3 regions of the Arthrobacter sp. NPDC090010 genome follow, and region 3 is predicted to be linked to each of the others. Evidence: riboswitches for the same ligand, from Rfam matches in the RefSeq annotation. Region 3 holds a riboswitch; each other region holds the start of a gene.

Region 1 (4,590 bases), on a different contig from region 3:
CAGGGCCAGGAAGCCGAGCACGATCGCGAGACAGACGCCGAGGTTGATCCACTTGTACTGCAGGAACACAGCGATGAACTCGCGCAGGAACGCGCTGGGGACGAAGTATGCGGCGGTCCTGGACCCGCGGACGATGGCCTTCATCCCGGCCCGGCGGGTGTACATGGCGGCTCGGAACACGTGATAGCTGCTGGTGGCAACGGTGATGGCGGGGTCCGGAACCGTCATGAGCGCCCGGGAGAACTCCAGATTCTCCATGGTTGTCCGCGCGCGAGGTTCGGTCAGCACCTCGGTGCTGGGAATGCCTGCATCCCGCAGATACTCGGCCATGGCCTCGCCCTCGCTGCGGGACTCGTCCGGTCCTTGCCCGCCGCTGGGGATGAGAACCGGCTTCGAGTCGGCTGGGGAGCGCTGATAGATCTGAATCGCTTTATCGAGGCGTCCTGCCAGGAGCGGCGGGACCTTTCCGCCGATCAGACCGGAGCCGAGGATGATCACGTAGTCGGGGACCTGGCGGCTCCGTGTCCGGGCATAGACGAAGGAGTAGACCAGGAACGCGGAGAAGACGAAGCCCACATAGGCCACCAGCACGAAGATCAGGAATGGGATCATGCTGAGCCAGGTGGGAGCGTCCGGACGGCTCGTGACACGCCCCAAGGCTCCCAGAAGCATGGGAGCGAAGAGCACCAGCAGTCCGACCGCGAGGGAGAGCAGATTGGCCAGGCTCCGTCCTTCCCGCCGCAGCATCATGATGCCGTTGACCACCAGGAAGACTCCGAGCACCGGCACGGCCAGGAGCGCGAGGAGGACACTGAGCAGCAGGATCCACGCCGTCTCATCGTTCCGGCCGAGGCTCAGCAATGCGAAGCCGAAAGCCAGCAGCAGGAACACGCCATTGCGAAGCCGTCGCCGGTCCCGCCAGATGCTGAACGCCCCGGCGAGTGCGAAGACAGCGGCGAGTACCGTGGTGATGTTCTCCGCGATGACTCGGGTGATGGTGTCCATTGATCATTTCCTCCCGCAGGCAACTCTACGCAGGAGGTGCCCAGGGACGATCGCCGGTGGCCTCGGCTCAGCCGATGGTGGCGCCGAAGAGCAGACCCAGGACGTAGGTGGCCCCGGCGGCCCCCAAGCCGATCAAGAGCTGACGCAGCGCGCGGCTCATCGGTGAGGTTCCGGACAGCAGCCCGACCACCGAACCGGTGCCCAGCAGCACGATGCCCACCAGGACTACGGCGAGGACCAGGGCCCCGACACCGCTCATGCCGAACAGGAACGGCAGGATGGGGATCAGTGCGCCCGAGGCGAAGAAGCAGAAACTGGAGGAGGCGGCTCCCCAGGCCGTGCCGATCTCCTCGTGTTCGTCCTGGTCCTGTTCCGGGCGCTCCGGCCAGAGGGACAGGCTGGGGTCGCAGTCGCAGCTGAACTGCCCGAGACGTTCGGCGGCCCGGTGCTCGGCGGCTTCCCGGCTCATGCCGCGGGCCAGATATACGAGCACCAATTCGTTGTGTTCAAGATCCAGGCGTGGTGCGACGGCCAAGGTGACCTGGGTCGGGCGGCTGGCGTCCAGGAGTTCCCGCTGGGAACGGACCGAGACATATTCGCCCGCGCCCATGGACAGCGCTCCGGCCAGCAGGCCTGCGACGCCGCTGAAGAGCACCACCTGGCTGCTCACGCCGGTGGCCGCCATGCCCATGACGAGCGAAAGGTTGCTGACGAGGCCGTCGTTGGCCCCGAAAACCGCGGCTCGGAAGGTTCCGGAGAGGCGTGCCCGGCCGCGGGTGGCGAGGCCCCGGACCACCTCTTCGTGGATCTGCTCGTCTGCCGCCATGGCGGGTGTGGCGTGCGGATCAGTGGAGTACGGGGAACGGCCCTCGGCCCGCTGGGCGAGCGCCAGGACGAACACGGAGCCGAAATGGCGGGCCAGGAAACCCAGGAAACGGCTGTTCAGCGAGGCCGGGCGGGGCTTGCCGGCGTCGTCGCCGAGCAGGCTGAGCCAATGTGCCTCGTGGCGGCCCTCGGCTTCGGCGAGGGACAGCAGGATCGCCTTCTCCTCACCGTCACGGCGAGCGGCGAGCTCCCGGTAGACGGAAGCCTCGGCTCGTTCGTCGGCCAGGTACTGCTGCCAGCGTCTGATATCTGCAGCGGAGGCTTGGGGGGTGCTCATGAACACGGGCTCCTGGGGTCGGGATGATGGTGGCGCCCCATTGCGCAGCCCTCACTTTAGCGCGAAATTCCGCGGATTTTCGGCCGGTTCACCGAGGATTGTTGTTTCGGTCGACCGCAAACCCGGGAGCGGTTGCAAGAGGAAATGCAGTGCTCGTCCGTCCCGCAGTCCGGTGGCGGCGACGCGTACGGTGAGCGCGCCGTCGTTCCAGAGAGGTCTGCGCACCGCGCGGCTCAGGGCGTCCAGCAATTGGTGCGGCTGAGGACAGAAGTAGTGCTGCGGCACGCCCTGGAGGTGAAGCGTGACCCGGCCGCTCTGCGGCTCGACGGAAGGGATGACGGTGACGGACATCGAAGCCTTTCGGCAATGCTCTTGCCCCGCCAGTGGAACGGGGCCGCTTCTGCATCCGAGCCACCCGTGAACATGGGGTTGGCGGGTGGCCAGTCGGAGCTTGGCGCCACCTCTCGTGAAGCTTCCTTTACTCTAGATCACGACGACGTCGCGCGGCCCGCGCCCGGACGTCCGGGCTGCAGTGTGACGCTGCGTGAACGGGTGAGCTCACGACGCGAAGTTGCGGGGCAGGCAGGGCCTGGTGACTGGTACTAAACTCCTAGGCAGATGCTGCCCGTGAGCCGGATCACCTCCCTTGTTCTTCGCAGCCCCGTCAGAGAAGGAATGGCCGCCATGAAAGCCCTGCCCATCGAGCCGAGCAATGCGCCGATCAACATCGGGTCCAGGATCCGCGCGGCACGCAAGGCTCAGCGGATGACGATCGAGCAGGTCGCGGAGGTGACGGGCTTGACCAAGGGCTTCCTCTCCCGCGTGGAACGCGACCTCACCTCGCCGTCGGTGGCGTCCCTTGTGACCCTGTGCCAGGTGCTTTCGGTCGACATCGGTGACCTCTTCGCCGATACGGAGGTGACCCTGACCCGCAAGGATGAGGCTCCGAGAATCTCGCTCGGCGGCGAGGGCATCGTGGAGACGCTGCTGACGGGCCGTTCTGAGCGCAGGCTGCAAGTGCTCAAAGGCATCATCGAGCCGCGCGGCAAGGGCGAGTCGGAGCTGTATGCCGTCGACTGCGACGTCGACGTGCTGCACGTGGTCAAAGGCAGGATCGTGCTCACCTTCTCCAACGAACGGTACGAGCTCTCCGAAGGGGACACCCTCAGTTTCCCGGGTCGCGAACCGCACACCTGGCTGAACCCCACCGATGAGGAAGTCGAGGTCCTCTGGGTCCTGGTTCCTGCTGCCGCGGCATGAGTCGTGGCGGCATGATCGATGGCTGAGGCGCCGGTAATCGGGCCCTGAGTCCGCTATCCACGGCGCCGACGCCTGCCGAGTCAGCTATTGGGGGCGTGAGTCAGCTACCCCGGGCAGCGGACTCACGCCCCCAATAGCTGACTCGGCGAGCCCGGAACGGGTGTCGAGTCTTGGCGCTGCGAGACCGTCAGTTGCGTAGCGCGGCTGCAGAATCCTGGGCTCGGAGCGCCGCTTTGATCCGTCTGCGCACTCCTCCCGGGTCATCGAGGTCCGCCCAGCTCAGCCGGACGAATCGCCACCCCAGCTCCATGAGATGACGTTCCCGGAGGCGCTCTTCGTACAGGGCGCGTTCCGTCGGCTTTTCGCCGAAGTACTTGACCTCCCCATCGAACTCGACGGCCAGCATGCTGTCTGGCCAGGCGAAATCCAGATATCGCCAGCCGAGCGGCGTCATGACTGCCATCTGAGGTACAGGGGCCGTGAGGCTCTCCAGGTGGAACAGCAGCCGCGAGCGGGACTCGGCCACGGACTGGCTTCTCTGGTCGGCGAAATCGACGACCATCCGGGCGTTCACCACGCCTCGGTGACCGGTGAGCCTCTCCAGCATCCGGTGCATTCGACGACGGTCGGCCCCAAGGGCCAGCGCCTGATCCGCTAGGATGAGCGCGTCTTCCACCGGCATGATTCTGGCGCAGTCGATAATGGTGCGTTCGAGCGTCGTGACCGGGACACCGTTGACGATGTCCCAGTCCGTGCCTGGCACCGGAATGAAATGCGTACGAATGTCCGAACCCAGGCGCCGCGCGCACGGTTTGCTCCGGCATGAGACATGGATGAGGGGGCTGTCGCGCCAGAAGGACAGACCTCTGAGTCTGGCTGCCGAGGTGTGGCTGTAGATGTAGGCGGGATCTTCCTTGTTTTGCGTCAGGCGGAGATGAGCCGCCAGACGGCGGTCTGCGCGCTCGCTGAGAGTGAGTCGTCGTTGTTCCTCAGCCGGCGCGAAGACGCCTATCCGTGGGCGGACGATGTCATTGTTCGCGAGCAGCCGCCGTCGTGCGTCCTTGCCGATTCCGAGGAGGTCGAGCTCCGAAGTCAGCCATGGACCCTGTCCGTCTGGGAGCAGTGCTGCCGGTGTTCTGTTCATACCGCGACGTTGCGGCATG
Region 2 (6,971 bases), on a different contig from region 3:
ACTTCTTCCAGGACCGCTTCGGCAGCCGCACACTGGGCAAGACCGTCGCGCTGGTCGGCGCCGTGTTCCTCATCCCGTACCTCCAGCTGCAGATCACCGGGCTGGGACTCATCGTGCAGCTCGCCACCGGAAGCTCCGACGCGAGCGGTTACAGCATGATCGTGGCCAGCGTCCTCGTGGTGGTCTTCGTCATCTGGGCCGGTCTGCGAGGGCTGGCCCGTGTGGCGATCTTCAAGGACTTCATCATGGTCGCGGCCCTGGTGATCGTCCTGGCCGGGGTCATCGCCGGCGTCGGAGCTGTTCCGGACGTGGTGGCCAAGGTCAACGCGATCTCTTCCGGGTACTTCACCATCTCCCGCCCCGGCCTGGACGCGACCTTCTGGGTCAGCTCCGTCATCGTGACCGGCCTCGGCGCGGGATTCAACACCTTCCCTCACCTGTGGCCACCGGTTCTGGCTGCGAAGAGCGGCGCGATCCTGCGGCGCAACAACAGCTGGCTCGCCCTCTACCAGCTGAGCCTGTTCATCCCGATCTTCGCAGGCCTGGCCGGGATCCTCATCCTCAAGCCGAAGACGACCGGCAACACCGTGTTGCTCAGCGTCGCGCAGCAGACCCTGCCTGATCCGCTCCTGGCCGTCATCGCCATCGGTGGCGCAGCTGCGGCCATGGTGCCCGCGGGGGCGATCGCGATGGGCATCTCGATGCTCGTCTCCAACAATCTGCTCCCGGTCAAGAATCAGCGGCTCCGCTTCCGTCTCAACCACCTGATCGTTGCGGTGGCGGTGGGCCTTGCGCTCGCCTTCGGTCTGGCCAAGTCCGACATCGGTGCACTGCTGCTCCTGACCTACGGCGGTCTCACCCAGATGGCCCCCGCCGTCGCTTTCGCCAATGCCAAGCGAGTCCGGGTCCACGGCATCCCGGTGGTGCTGGGCATCCTGGCGGGCGTCCTCTCGGTGGCCATCATCACCTTCGGCAACATCAAGACCGGCGGGATCGACTCGGGCCTCGTCTCGCTGCTCCCGAACCTCGTGGTCCTGGCCATCGCCGAGGGTCTGCGCCGGGTGTTCTTCAAAGGTCAGCCCCCGGTCCCTGCGGAAACGCAGGCGCACCCCGCGAGTCCTGCCCGCGGCACTGTCGAAGGAGCCGCCGCATGAGCGGGACGAATCCGGCCCAGACCTCTGACGGGCAGCCGGGGCCGCTCACGGGAACCCTCGTCGTGGATCTGTCCCGCGCCCTCGCTGGGCCTCACGCCGGCATGATGCTGGGTGACCTCGGCGCCCGGGTGATCAAGGTGGAGAATCCATCCGGTGGAGACGACACCCGTGGTTGGGGACCCCCGTTCATCGACACAGCGGGAGGCCGGGAGTCGACCTACTTCCTGTCCTGCAACCGGAACAAGGAATCCATCACCCTGGACCTGAAGGACGAGGACGACAAGGGTGTGCTCCGCGAACTGCTGCGCCGCGCGGATGTGCTGGTGGAGAACTTCCGTCCGGGAACCCTCGACCGGCTCGGTTTCGATCCGGTCACCCTGGAAGAGCTGAATCCTCGGCTGGTGATCCTGTCCATCAGTGGATTCGGGCATGACGGCCCGGAAGGGCAACGAGCCGGCTACGACCAGATCGCCCAGGGGGAGGCCGGCCTCATGTCGCTCACCGGCTCCGGTCCCGATGACCCGCAGCGGGTCGGCGTCCCGATCGGCGATGTTCTTGCTGGTATCCACGGAGCCTACGGTGTCCTGGCGGCGCTTCTGCAACGGGAACAGACCGGACGCGGACAAGTGGTCAGGACCTCGCTGCTCTCCTCGATCGTGAGCGTCCTCGCTTTCCAGGGGACCCGCTGGACGGTCGGCGGACAGGTTCCGCAGGCCCAGGGAAATCACCATCCCTCCATCGCACCGTACGGACTCTTCCGCTGCGCCGACGGCGCCGTGCAGATCGCCGTCGGCTCGGAAGGACTGTGGAAGCGTTTCGCGGATGCGTTCGGTCTTGACCGCGACGATCCGCGCTGGGACGGCAATGCGCAACGCGTGGAACACCGGAACGAGCTCATCGCCGTGATCGAGGACGCCTTCTCCGCTTACGGTTCCGAGGAACTGCTCGGCCGCTTGGAGGAGGCAGGCGTACCGGCCGGAAAGGTCCGCACGCTGGACGAGGTCTTCGCCTGGGAACAGACCCGTAGCCAGCACCTCCTGCTGGGCATGGAACACCCGACTCTGGGACACCTTGAGGTCCCCGGCGGGCCACTGCGTTACTTCCAGCCGGACGGCACGGAGACCACCAGACTCCAGCACACGGCGCCTCCGCGCCTCGGAGAACACGATGAGGGCGTCAGGGCCTGGCTGGACCAGCTGTTGGTGGGACGCGGATGACGGACGACGTCGGGGCCGCGGGAGTTCTCACCGTGCAGGGGACCCGCGAGCGGCCGCAGACTCCACGGCCGGGTGCCCGTGAGCTGATCGACGCCCTGCTCGACCCGGGCAGCCATGTCAGCTGGGATGTCACGCCGCGCGGAGTCGACGATGCGGCCTACGCGGCCACCTTGGAGCGTGCCCGCGAACGCAGCGGCTCGGACGAGGCGGTGCTCACCGGTGAGGGGGCCATCGGCGGCCATCCCGTCGCCGTCGTCGTCAGTGAGTTCGCCTTTCTCGGGGGCTCCATCGGTGAGCGCACCGCCGATCGGATCGTCGCCGCGATCGATTCCGCTGGACGACGAGGGCTGCCGCTCATCGCGGCCCCCGCGTCGGGCGGCACCCGCATGCAGGAAGGCACCCCCGCGTTCCTCCAGATGGCCCGCATCACGCGCGCGTTGAGCCGTTACAAGAAAAGGAGACTGCCGTACCTGGTGTACCTGCGGAATCCCACCACGGGAGGCGTGTTCGCCTCCTGGGGTTCGCTGGGGCACGTCACGGCGGCCGAGCCTGCGGCTTTGGTCGGGTTCCTCGGCCCGAAAGTCTACGAGGGGCTGCGAGGCGAAGCCATGCCGCCGGGGATCCAGACCGCGGAACATCTCCTGCACCATGGGACGGTCGACGCCGTCCTTGACCTCCCGGGATTCCGCCGCCTGGCGGGCGACGTCCTCACCGTCCTGGCGGGACAAGGTGTCCGGCGCGGTTCTGACGTCGCCAAGAGCGTCGCATCACCCGGCAGGGAGCGCGCGGGTGAATCGGCTCCCTGGGACAGCGTGCTCCGAAGCCGTGACCCGGAGCGGCCCGGGCTGGACGAACTGCTTGCCGCGGGCTTCGGGCGCACCGTCCGTCTGCACGGGACCGGGCGGGGGCGACGCTCCGCCAGCACGGTGACCCTCCTCGCTGAACTGTACGGACGTCCCGTCGTGGTGGTCGCTCAAGACCGTGCCGCACAGCGCGATGGTGCAGTGCTCGACGTCGCAGGGCTGGCTCAGGTGAGGCGCGGGATCGCGCTCGCGGAGGCACTCGGCCTGCCGTTGGTGACCGTCGTGGACACCCCGGGGGCTGAGCTGTCGGTCCGGGCGGAGGAGGACGCCATCGCCGGGGCCATCGCGGACTGCATCGCCGAGCTCACGATGCTCACGGTGCCCAGTGTGGCGATCCTCCTGGGGGAGGGGACCGGAGGGGGAGCGCTCGCCTTGGCCGCCACCCACCGGATCGTCGCGGCAGCCGATGCGTGGCTCGCACCACTTCCTCCCGAAGGTGCCAGTCTGATCGTCCAAGGAGACCTCGAGGGTGCTTCGCGGCTGGCTGCATCCCAAGGCATCACGGCTGCGGCGCTCGCGGAGGCCGGTCTGGTGGATGCGGTGGTGCCCGAGGGGCCGGGGCTTCTCAGAGGACTGGCCCAGGCGGTGGCGGCCTTGCTTGAGGCCGATGTCTCCGAATCGGGCGCGTCCGCTTCCGGTGAGGCGGATTCAGACCGCCGGGCGCAGTGATGAGAAAGGCCGGGAGACCACGCCCTCCGGAGTGATCCGATGGCGTGCTCTCCCGGCCTTTCCGGCGGTGACTGAGGTCAGAGAGTGACCGGCCCCTGAGCTGTCTCGAAGGTCACGGACATGATGCCCGGGGTGCCGTGCGGGGCGACCCACTCGACGGCGACGTCTTCGAGAGGATGTCCGACTTCCTCTCCGAGCCATTCCGTGACGCGCTGGGCGGACCCGGCGATGGTCAGGCTGGAGACCTTGACGTCACTGGTGTAGACGAGGGACGGGTGCAGGCTGGGATCGCCGTCCCACTTGAGCATGTACGGGACCTGGGGATCGGCGATGAGGCCCAGGATGCCGATCTGCTTCCAGATCAGTTCCCGGCCGTCCGGGAACTTGCGATTGCCGGGTACGGCCTCTCGGCCGAGCCGGGATTCGAAGGGGGCCAGGTCGTCCACGGCGACGCACCAGCCCATCCACCCACCGCCCATTTCAGAGCGGGCGCGCACGGCCTGGCCGAAGGGAGCCTTATCCGATGCGGGGTGATTCAGGACCTCCACGACCTCAAGGTACTTGTGGTCGGCCAGGGGGAAGATCATGTTGCGCGTGCCGAATCGGGGGTGCACCCCGCCGCGCACCGCGTGCAGTCCTAGAGCGGCAGAAATGCGCTCTGCAGTGGCCTCCAGGCCGTCACTTTCACAGGCGTAAGAAACGTGGTCCATCCGCATGGCTTCATCCTTGCACTTTGTGACGTGGCACTCAGCTTAGGGTTGCCTAACTAGCTCTGGAGGCTGTGAACGCCTGGTTTTCTGTGCGGTCGAGTGGAATGCGCCGAGGGCTCCGGCGGCGTTGTTTCGTGCCACCGAAGCCCTCTTAGAGTTGTTGTCCGGGTCAGTTGCAGACCCTGCGGATCACTTGTTGCAGATGGTGGCGCTCTTGAAGCCCAGGACCTTCGAGTATCTCGTCTTCGAAATGTCGGCGTAGACATACACGCACTTGCCCTTTGTATTGGTGAGCTGTGCGCCGCCGGCGTAGTACTCGTACAGGCCGTAGTCGAAGGATCCCTGGCCCGTCTTCGGCCTGAGGCTGACGTACATGGTGTTTTTGCCGGAGACGTTGTCGTACACCATGGCGCAAGAGGTGCCACCGTTCTTGGTGGAGTACCAGTACTGCAGGGTCGCCTTGGTGCCCGGCAAGGTCCAGCTCTGTTTCTTGATCCCAGTGCACTGCTTGACGACCGTGCCGGCCTTGCCGTAGGTCGCGGCTTCGGCCGGAGCGCTGGCGGCCAGGAGGCCCGCGAAGGCGAGGCCTGCGGTCGCCAGTGCGGCGGTTGCCCGGCGGATCAGTTTCGGAGTGGGGTTCATTCGGGTGCTCATGATCAAACTCCTTGAATGGGTGCATCTGCATGTCTTGCAGATGTACTACATTTACCCACCGAATTGCTGAAGTGGGAATGGGGAGAGGTGCCCATCCGGTGATCGGAGGCATGGCGCCGCGACGTATTGTGACGCCGTCCTTTTCGCGTCGACGGGCCGCGCCCTACTCTGGGTTCCAGGTCATGAGTGCCAGCATTGAGCCCCGGCTTGCTGGCCGGCAACCCTCCGTCCGCGGCGGGGTGCCCCGGGTGAGGACCAGGCGGACCGGCGCCAAGGCCGGTGCGCAAGCGCGGGCCGTGGGCGCCGTCTACCTTCCTCCGGGCAGGCTGACGCCAGCGATGGTGGGGGAGACCGTACCTGGCCCTTGAAATCTAAGGAAAGCCATGAGCAACAACTGGTCCTTCGAAACACGCCAGATCCACATCGGTCAGGAACCGGACGCCGCCACCGGGGCACGGGCGCTGCCGATCTACCAGACCACCTCCTTCGTCTTCCCGAGTGCCGAGAGTGCCGCGAACCGCTTCGCCCTCGCCGAACTCGCACCGATCTACACCCGGATCGGCAACCCGACGCAGGACGCCGTCGAGCAGCGGATCGCGAGTCTGGAAGGTGGCCTGGCCGCCCTTCTGCTGAGCTCCGGTCAGGCCGCGGAGACGTTCGCGATCCTCAACATCGCTGAGGCGGGCGACCATGTCGTCGCGAGCCCCAGCCTCTATGGCGGAACCTACAATCTGCTCGCCAACACCCTGAAGAAGTTCGGCATCCAGGTGACCTTCGTGGAGGACCCGGACGACCTGGAACAGTGGCGTGCCGCAGTTCAGCCGAACACCAAGCTGTTCTTCGCGGAGGTCGTCTCCAACCCACGCCAGGACGTGCTGGACATCGAAGGCGTCTCGGCAGTGGCTCACGAGTCCGGAGTCCCGCTCGTCGTGGACAACACTCTGGCCACTCCGTATCTGATCCGCCCGTTGGAGTGGGGCGCCGACATCGTGGTCCACTCCGCCACGAAGTACCTCGGCGGGCACGGTGCGGCCATCGCGGGCGTCATCGTGGACTCCGGCAAGTTCGACTTCGCTGCCGACCCCGAGCGTTTCCCGGGCTTCAACACCCCGGACCCGAGCTACAACGGTCTGGTCTATGCCCGGGACCTCGGCGCGGACGGCGCATTGGGCGCCAACCTCAGCTACATCCTCAAAGCCCGCGTTCAGCTCCTGCGCGATCTCGGTTCGGCTGTCAGCCCCTTCAATGCCTTCCTCATCGCCCAGGGGCTGGAGACGCTCAGCCTCCGCGTGGAGCGGCACGTGGAGAACGCTCAGAAGGTGGCCGAGTTCCTTGAGGCCCGCGACGACGTCGAGCGCGTCGCGTTCGCCGGGCTTCCGAGCAGCCCGTGGTTCGAGCGCGGACGGAAGTACGGGCCCAATGGCATCGGCGCGGTGGTCGCGTTCGAAATCGCGGGTGGCCTGGAGGCGGGCAAGGCTTTCGTGGACGCGCTGGAGTTGCACTCGCATGTGGCGAACCTCGGGGATGTCCGCTCGCTCGTGATCCACCCGGCCTCCACGACGCACGCGCAGCTCGGGGAAGCCGAGCAGCTGGCGGCCGGGGTCACGCCGGGCCTGGTGCGCCTGGCCGTGGGTATCGAGCACATCGACGACATCCTCGCCGACCTCGACGCCGGCTTCCGCGCCGCGAAGGGCGCTCGTTGAT
Region 3 (6,971 bases):
GGGATGGACTGCAGCGCACGCTTGACGTCGGAGTCCGGAAGGTGGTCCAGCGCCTCGGCCTCGGCGGAACGCAACCCCGTGGAGGTGTGCGACTCGGCCCGCGCCAGCTGCCAGTCCTCGATGGTCTCCCCATGCGACTGCAAGGGCTCACGCTGCCGTTTCCGGTACAGGTTGATGTAGGTGTTCGTCAGGATCCGGTACAGCCACGCTTTCAGGTTCGTGCCCGGCTTGTACTGATGGAAGGCGGAGAACGCCTTGGTGTACGCCTCTTGCACCAGGTCCTCGGCATCCGCCGGATTCCTGGCCATGCGCATGGCCGCGGAATAGAGCTGATCCACGTATTGCATGGCTTCGCGTTCGAAGCGTGCCCGGCGCTCCCCGGCGCTCTCCGAGGCGACATCCAGTTCGGCGTCCTCGACGACCCGGCCCTGGGCCTGGGTGGAGGAGCCTGCTTCCGCGCCCGGTTCCGGGACTTGGGATTCCGTCGTGTTCATCGCGGTCCAGTCTAGACCGCGCGGGGTCCCCTGCCGACGCGAAGCGAGGCTGGGGAGCGGGATGGACGCCAGACCGTTCGGGGAGAGCGTCACCTGGGGCGCAGCGCGCTCCATGACCACGGGCATCGGACCTCCTGAAGACTCCTGGGACGGGGGCCGTCCCCGCTTCGCCGCTGTGTAAGGGAACGGCTCCCCGACGGCAAATATTCCGCAAAGGTGCAAGACTAGGAGTGGTCCGCGCCTGTCATCAGGCCGGTCCACAAGCCGTCTAAGTGCACCAGCTGAAGAAGGAGACCCTCGTGTCCGTGGTCCGGTTCCTGGCCCGTCCGCTCATCGCCAGCAGCTTTGTCGCCGATGGCGTCCAGAAGATCAAATCCGCGAATGACCCCGCAGGCAGGCCGTCGGCGCTGCTGCGTCGCGCCGTCGATGCCTCGCCACTCGAGTTGGGCGACGCCGCCATCAACCGTGTCGCGGGTGGCGTCCAGGTGGGTGCCGGGGCCCTTTACGCCCTGGGACGGTTTCCGCGCGCTTCCGCTCTGCTGCTCGCCGCGTCCGCGGTGTGCACCGCACTGGTGGAACACCGTGAGGCCGACACGACCACCAAGGAGGGCCGCGCCGCCCGGCGTCGTGCGCTTCTGAAGAATCTCTCCCTGACCGGGGCCGCCCTCCTCGCCGCGGTGGACACGGCCGGCAAGCCGAGCCTTGCCTGGCGCGTGAAGAACCGGCCCGCCGTGACCTCCGACGCTCCGAAGGGAGCATGATCGGTGCCGCAGGACGCTCGTGAGATCCAGGCCTGGCCGGCACCTCTGGCAGCCGGCCCCGTCGACGCGGTGGTCACCGTCCCTGGTTCCAAATCCCTGACCAACCGGTATCTGGTGCTCGCCGCCCTGGCGGAGGCACCTTCCCGGCTACGAGCGCCACTGCACTCCCGTGATTCCGCCCTCATGGTGGAGGCCCTGCGGGCTTTGGGGGCAACCGTCGAGGAGGTGCCCGGAGACGGGTCCTTCGGACCGGATCTCCTCATCACTCCGATGCCGGCGAAGGCTTCGGCCTCGGACGTCCGGATTGACTGCGGCCTGGCGGGTACCGTCATGCGATTCGTCCCCGCACTCGCCGCCTTGCGCCACGGGACCGCCCGCTTCGATGGCGACCCGCACGCCAGGAAGCGCCCGATGGGCGCGATCCTCCAGTCGCTCCGCGCACTCGGCCTCGACCTCACGGGCGACGACGGCGAATCGCCGTCGGCACTCCCCTTCACCGTGCACGGCGAGGGCACCGTCCGGGGTGGCCACGTCGTGATCGACGCGAGCGGAAGCAGCCAGTTCGTCTCCGCGCTGCTGCTCGTGGGGGCCCGCTTCCGCGACGGACTGCACATCGAGCACTCCGGTAAGCCGGTGCCCAGCCTGGACCACATCAGGATGACGGTCGAGGTCCTGCGTTCCCTGGGGGTGACGGTCGATGATTCCGTTCCCGACCATTGGTTCGTGGCGCCCGGCACCATCGATGCCTTCGATGTCCGGATCGAGCAGGACCTGAGCAATGCCGGCCCCTTCCTCGCGGCGGCACTCGTGACCCGCGGCACGGTGCGGGTGCCCCATTGGCCGTCACCGACGACACAGGTCGGGGACCTCTGGCAGGACATCCTGCGGCGCATGGGTGCACGGGTCTCCCTCGAGAACGGAACACTCGTGGTGACCGGTGGCGACCGCATCAAGGGCGGGGACTTCGCCGACACCAGCGAGCTTGCCCCCACCGTCGCAGCGCTGTGCGCCCTGGCTGACACGCCCTCGCGTCTGAGCGGAATCGCACATCTGCGCGGCCACGAGACCAACCGTCTGGAAGCGTTGGTCACGGAGATCCGTCGCATGGGCGGGGATGCCGAAGAGACCACCGACGGCCTGATCATCCGCCCGGTCCCCCTCCACGGTGCCGTGCTGCAGAGCTACGCAGATCACCGGATGGCGACGGCTGGTGCGATCTGGGGCCTTGCGGTTCCCGGCACCCAGGTCGAGGACATCGCCACGACAGCCAAGACCATGCCCGATTTCCCCGCGCTCTGGCAGGCCATGCTGGGCTCCTCCGCTCAGGAGTCCCGTACCGTGCCGGCCGGGGCGGACGCCTGAGATGGCTCGAGGCGGCGCCTCGCGAGCCCTTTCCGATTGGGACGAGTCGGACGTCAGGCAGCGGCCCAACAAGCGCGGTTCACGTCCGCGGACCAAGGACAGGCCCAGCCACTCCGATGCTGTGACCGGCCGGATCGTCACCGTCGACCGGGGCCGCTACACGGCGGTCCTGGACGAAGGGACACCCCAGGAGCGGATCATCATCGCCGCCCGTGCCAAGGAACTCAGACGCCAGCCCGTCGTGGTGGGCGATTTCGTGGCGCTCGTCGGTGACGTCTCGGGCAAGCCCGACACCCTGGCCCGTCTGGTGCGGATCGAGGAGCGCAGTACGCTGCTGCGTCGCAGCGCGGATGACACCGACCCCGTCGAGCGCGCCGTCGTCGCCAATGCCGACAAATTGGTGATCGTGGTGGCTGCCGCCAATCCCGAGCCTCGGACCGGCTTCATCGACCGGGCACTGGTCGCTGCCTACGACGCCGGCATCGAACCGATCCTGCTCATCACCAAAGCGGACGTGAAGGATCCGGCGGAGCTGCTGGCCAACTATCAGGCTCTCGATCTGCGGGTGATCATCAGCCGCACCACGGAGAACGGCGCCAATGGGATTGATGCCAGGAGCGCCGACGGCGGTTCGGCGTCCCTGCTCGGAAGCGCCGTCACGGAACTCCGGGACGAATTGGACGGCTACGTCAGCGTGCTGCTCGGGCACTCCGGAGTGGGCAAGTCCACGATGGTCAATGCACTCACCGGCGCGGACCGCGCCACCGGTCACGTCAACGCGGTCACCGGGAGGGGACGCCACACCTCCAGCTCCGCCGTGGCCCTCCAGATGCCGGACGCCCGTCCGGGCACGTGGATCATCGACACGCCCGGGGTGCGCTCCTTCGGGCTGGCCCTGGTCGATCCGAGCCGTATCCTGGCCGCGTTCCCCGATCTGGCTCCGGGCACGGAAGCCTGTGAGCGAGGCTGCAAGCACGGCGCGCAGGCTGTGGGATGTGGCCTGGACGCATGGGTCGCGGAGGGGCATGCGGGCCCGGCCGGGGCCTCCCGCCTCGACTCGTTGCGGCGTGTGCTGGACGCCGGAATACAGGAAGAGCGGGAAAGCAAGGAACTCGGAGCCCCATGAGCACTTCGGTGCGTCGCGGGCTGTGGGTCCTCCCGCGATGGGTACGGTTTAACCCATGACGGTCCCCACCCAGAACTACACCGATGACCTCCGCCTGGCGCACGTGCTGGCCGACCAGGTCGATGCCCAGACGATGGAACGCTTCAAGGCGCAGGACCTGAAGGTCGAGACGAAGCCGGACCTCACTCCGGTCAGCGACGCGGATCGCAGCGCCGAGGAGTACATCCGTGGGCAGCTGTCCCGGTCCCGGCCCCGCGACGCTGTCATCGGCGAAGAGTTCGGGACCACCGGGCACGGCTCCCGCCGTTGGGTGGTGGACCCGATCGACGGAACCAAGAACTTCGTGCGGGGCGTGCCCGTCTGGGCCACCCTGATCTCCCTCATCGAGGATGACGAGGTTGTCGTGGGCGTTGTCAGCGCGCCTGCCCTGGGCAAGCGCTGGTGGGCATCCAAGGGCCATGGGGCCTTCACCGGCCGCTCGCTGGCCTCCGCCACCCGCCTCAAGGTGTCTGACGTGCACCGCATGGAGGATGCGTCCCTCAGCTATTCCAGCCTTCACGGTTGGAAGGAACGCGGGATGCTGGACAGTTTCCTCGACCTCCACGATTCCGTGTGGCGGACCCGGGCGTACGGTGATTTCTGGTCGTACTGCCTTCTGGCTGAAGGCGCCGTCGATCTGGCCTGTGAGCCGGAACTGAACCTCTACGACATGGCGGCCCTGGTCCCGATCGTCACGGAGGCTGGAGGCCGTTTCACCTCATTGGACGGGCAGGACGGACCCTTCGGCGGCAACGCCGTGGCCAGCAACGGCATCCTCCACTCCGAGTTCCTGCACCGCCTGAACCCTGCCTTGGACGATCTGCTTCCCTGAGCTCCGAAGTCATATTCTGCGTAACAATAGCGGCGCGTTCCCCTGCGGACGCGCCGCTGTCGTACGCTCGTGAACAGGTCACGAGTGCCAGCGCTAAACCCCGGTTTGCTGGCCGGCAACCCTCCAGACGCGGTGGGGTGCCCCGGGTGACGACCAGGCCGACCGCAGACAGCGGATCGGCAAGCGCGGCGCCCGCTCAGCGGGCCCCTCCACGATGCAGAGGTCCCAGCATGTCCGTCAACACCCTTGCCCGCCGTACCGCTCAGGCCGCCCATGCGCCGTCGTCGCCGGCCGCGCATCCCTTCGCGGCCGTCACCGGAGCCGAGATCCAGGCACCGCTCATCCAGGGCGGCGACATCCGCTACGCCAACCTCGACTACGGGGCCTCCGCTCCCGCGCTGAGCGTGGTCTCCGCCTATCTGAACGAGATCCTCCCGTACTACGCCAGCGTGCACCGCGGGGCCGGTTATGCGTCCCAGATCAGCACCTCGGTCTATGAGAACGCCCGCGAGATCGTGCGCGAGTTCATCGGCGGTCGGCCCGACGACCTGGTGATCTTCACACGCAACACCACCGATTCACTCAATGTGCTGGCCGGATGCCTTCCCCAGAGGAACGGCGAGCAGGCCGGGGAGGTCCTGTACCTGGACATCGAGCACCACGCCAATCTGCTGCCGTGGCAGCGCGTGGCGCACCGCAGCCTGGTGGCCCAGGAGACTCTCACCGAAACCGTGTCCGCCATCCGTGAGGAACTTGAGGCGGGAGGTGTTTCGCTGCTGGCGGTGACGGGCGCCTCGAACGTCACCGGAGAGATCCTCCCGATCGCCGAGCTGGCCGCACTGGCCCACGAGTACGGTGCCCGGATCGTGGTGGATGCGGCGCAATTGGCGCCCCACCGCCGCATCGACATCAGCGCCCTCGACGTCGACTACCTCGCCTTCTCGGGGCACAAGCTGTATGCCCCGTTCGGTGCCGGAGTCCTCGTGGGCCGCGCGGACTGGCTCGACGCGGGAACCCCCCACCTGCTCGGCGGCGGGGCCGTTCGTGAGGCGCGGCTCGATTCAGTGACGTGGACCACCGGTCCGGCCCGGCATGAAGGCGGCTCGCCCAATGTGCTCGGTGCCGCGACACTGGCGCGTGCGACCCAGGTGCTCGCGTCGCTGGATCACGACACCTGGCAGCAGCACGAGGCCGATATCAGGCGCCATCTCGAGGAGGGCCTCACAGCGCTCGACGGCGTCACCGTGCATCGGGTGTTCAGCGATTCCGTCGATTCGATCGGCGTCGTCAATTTCTCCGTCGAGGGTTACGACGCCGGCCTCGTGGCCGCCTATCTTTCGGCGGAGCACGGCGTGGGGTTGCGCGACGGCAAATTCTGCGCGCATCCGCTTCTGAAGCGTCTCGGCCTTCCGGCAGGCTCGTTGCGGGCCAGCTTCGGGCTGGGGTCTCGCCTGGAGGATGCCGACCGGTTGATCGCCGGGATCCGGCGGCTCCGCGAGGAGGGACTCGGCTGGGACTACGTGGTCGACGCCGGCCGGTGGGTGCCGTCCAACGATCAGCGAAGCTATCCTCACTGGGCGCCCAACACTCCGGGCACTGCCGGAGCCGCCCCCTGCGCCACGGGGGAATGACGGCCCGCCTGCCCGCTGCTCGGGGAGCCACGTCGTCGTGAGAACCTTTTAGCGACGACGATCCCCGAGCAGTTGGAGCAGCACCGTGTCCTCCCGTCACGTATCCCCTTCCGGCGGCCCCCGTATGGACGTCGCACGACGACGCGACATGGGCAGGGCTTTCGAACGCGGCGGCGAACACTATGAGCGGGTCCGGCCCTCTTATCCAGAGGAGGCGGCACGCTGGTGCGTTCCCGCCGGCGCGGCGGACGCCGTCGATCTGGGAGCAGGAACCGGGAAGTTCACCGCTCTTCTGGGCGCCCTGGGGTTGTCCGTCACCGCGGTGGAGCCGTCCGAGGACATGCTGCGTCAATTGCACACGGCACTGCCGGACGTCACCACGGTCGTCGGAACAGCCGAGGCGACCGGTCTCCCGTCAGCAAGCGCCGACGTCGTGACGGCCGCACAGACCTGGCACTGGGTGGACCCGCAGGCCGCGAGCGCCGAGGCGGCCCGCGTCCTGCGGCCCGAAGGAACTCTGGCGCTGCTGTGGAATCAGTTGGACACCTCGGTACCGTGGGTCCACCGGCTGTCCCGCATCATGCACGCGGGAGACGTCATCAAACCCCACTTCGTCCCCGCGATCGGGCCTGGGTTCGGTGAGGCGGCAGCAGCCGTGCTGCCCTGGAACGACGAGCTGAGCACGGCCGACATCATCGAGCTGGCCAAGTCGCGCAGCTACTACCT

What was found. A riboswitch is a leader RNA that binds a small molecule or an ion and turns the genes downstream of it on or off. The one in region 3 is predicted to bind S-adenosylmethionine.
Region 1: another riboswitch for S-adenosylmethionine. It lies ahead of ACIPXZ_RS14985 (hypothetical protein); the one in region 3 lies ahead of ACIPXZ_RS02475 (aminotransferase class V-fold PLP-dependent enzyme).
Region 2: another riboswitch for S-adenosylmethionine. It lies ahead of ACIPXZ_RS07765 (bifunctional o-acetylhomoserine/o-acetylserine sulfhydrylase); the one in region 3 lies ahead of ACIPXZ_RS02475 (aminotransferase class V-fold PLP-dependent enzyme).

The regions. Positions count from the first base shown of each region.
Region 1 is NZ_JBIVFT010000011.1:360-4,949, reverse strand. It holds gene ACIPXZ_RS14995 (YdcF family protein) at 1-1,005, opposite strand, end outside; gene ACIPXZ_RS14990 (VIT1/CCC1 transporter family protein) at 1,073-2,167, opposite strand; gene ACIPXZ_RS14985 (hypothetical protein) at 2,219-2,518, opposite strand; SAM riboswitch class IV at 2,531-2,639, opposite strand; gene ACIPXZ_RS14980 (helix-turn-helix domain-containing protein) at 2,852-3,427, shown strand; gene ACIPXZ_RS14975 (hypothetical protein) at 3,615-4,571, opposite strand.
Region 2 is NZ_JBIVFT010000004.1:1,630-8,600, reverse strand. It holds gene ACIPXZ_RS07790 (sodium:solute symporter) at 1-1,154, shown strand, start outside; gene ACIPXZ_RS07785 (CaiB/BaiF CoA transferase family protein) at 1,151-2,371, shown strand; gene ACIPXZ_RS07780 (carboxyl transferase domain-containing protein) at 2,368-3,903, shown strand; gene ACIPXZ_RS07775 (VOC family protein) at 3,981-4,619, opposite strand; gene ACIPXZ_RS07770 (hypothetical protein) at 4,803-5,267, opposite strand; SAM riboswitch class IV at 5,446-5,563, shown strand; gene ACIPXZ_RS07765 (bifunctional o-acetylhomoserine/o-acetylserine sulfhydrylase) at 5,651-6,970, shown strand.
Region 3 is NZ_JBIVFT010000001.1:529,598-536,568, reverse strand. It holds gene ACIPXZ_RS02500 (sigma-70 family RNA polymerase sigma factor) at 1-620, opposite strand, end outside; gene ACIPXZ_RS02495 (DoxX family protein) at 767-1,255, shown strand; gene aroA (3-phosphoshikimate 1-carboxyvinyltransferase) at 1,259-2,617, shown strand; gene ACIPXZ_RS02485 (ribosome small subunit-dependent GTPase A) at 2,619-3,743, shown strand; gene hisN (histidinol-phosphatase) at 3,799-4,614, shown strand; SAM riboswitch class IV at 4,691-4,806, shown strand; gene ACIPXZ_RS02475 (aminotransferase class V-fold PLP-dependent enzyme) at 4,845-6,245, shown strand; gene ACIPXZ_RS02470 (class I SAM-dependent methyltransferase) at 6,370-6,971, shown strand, end outside.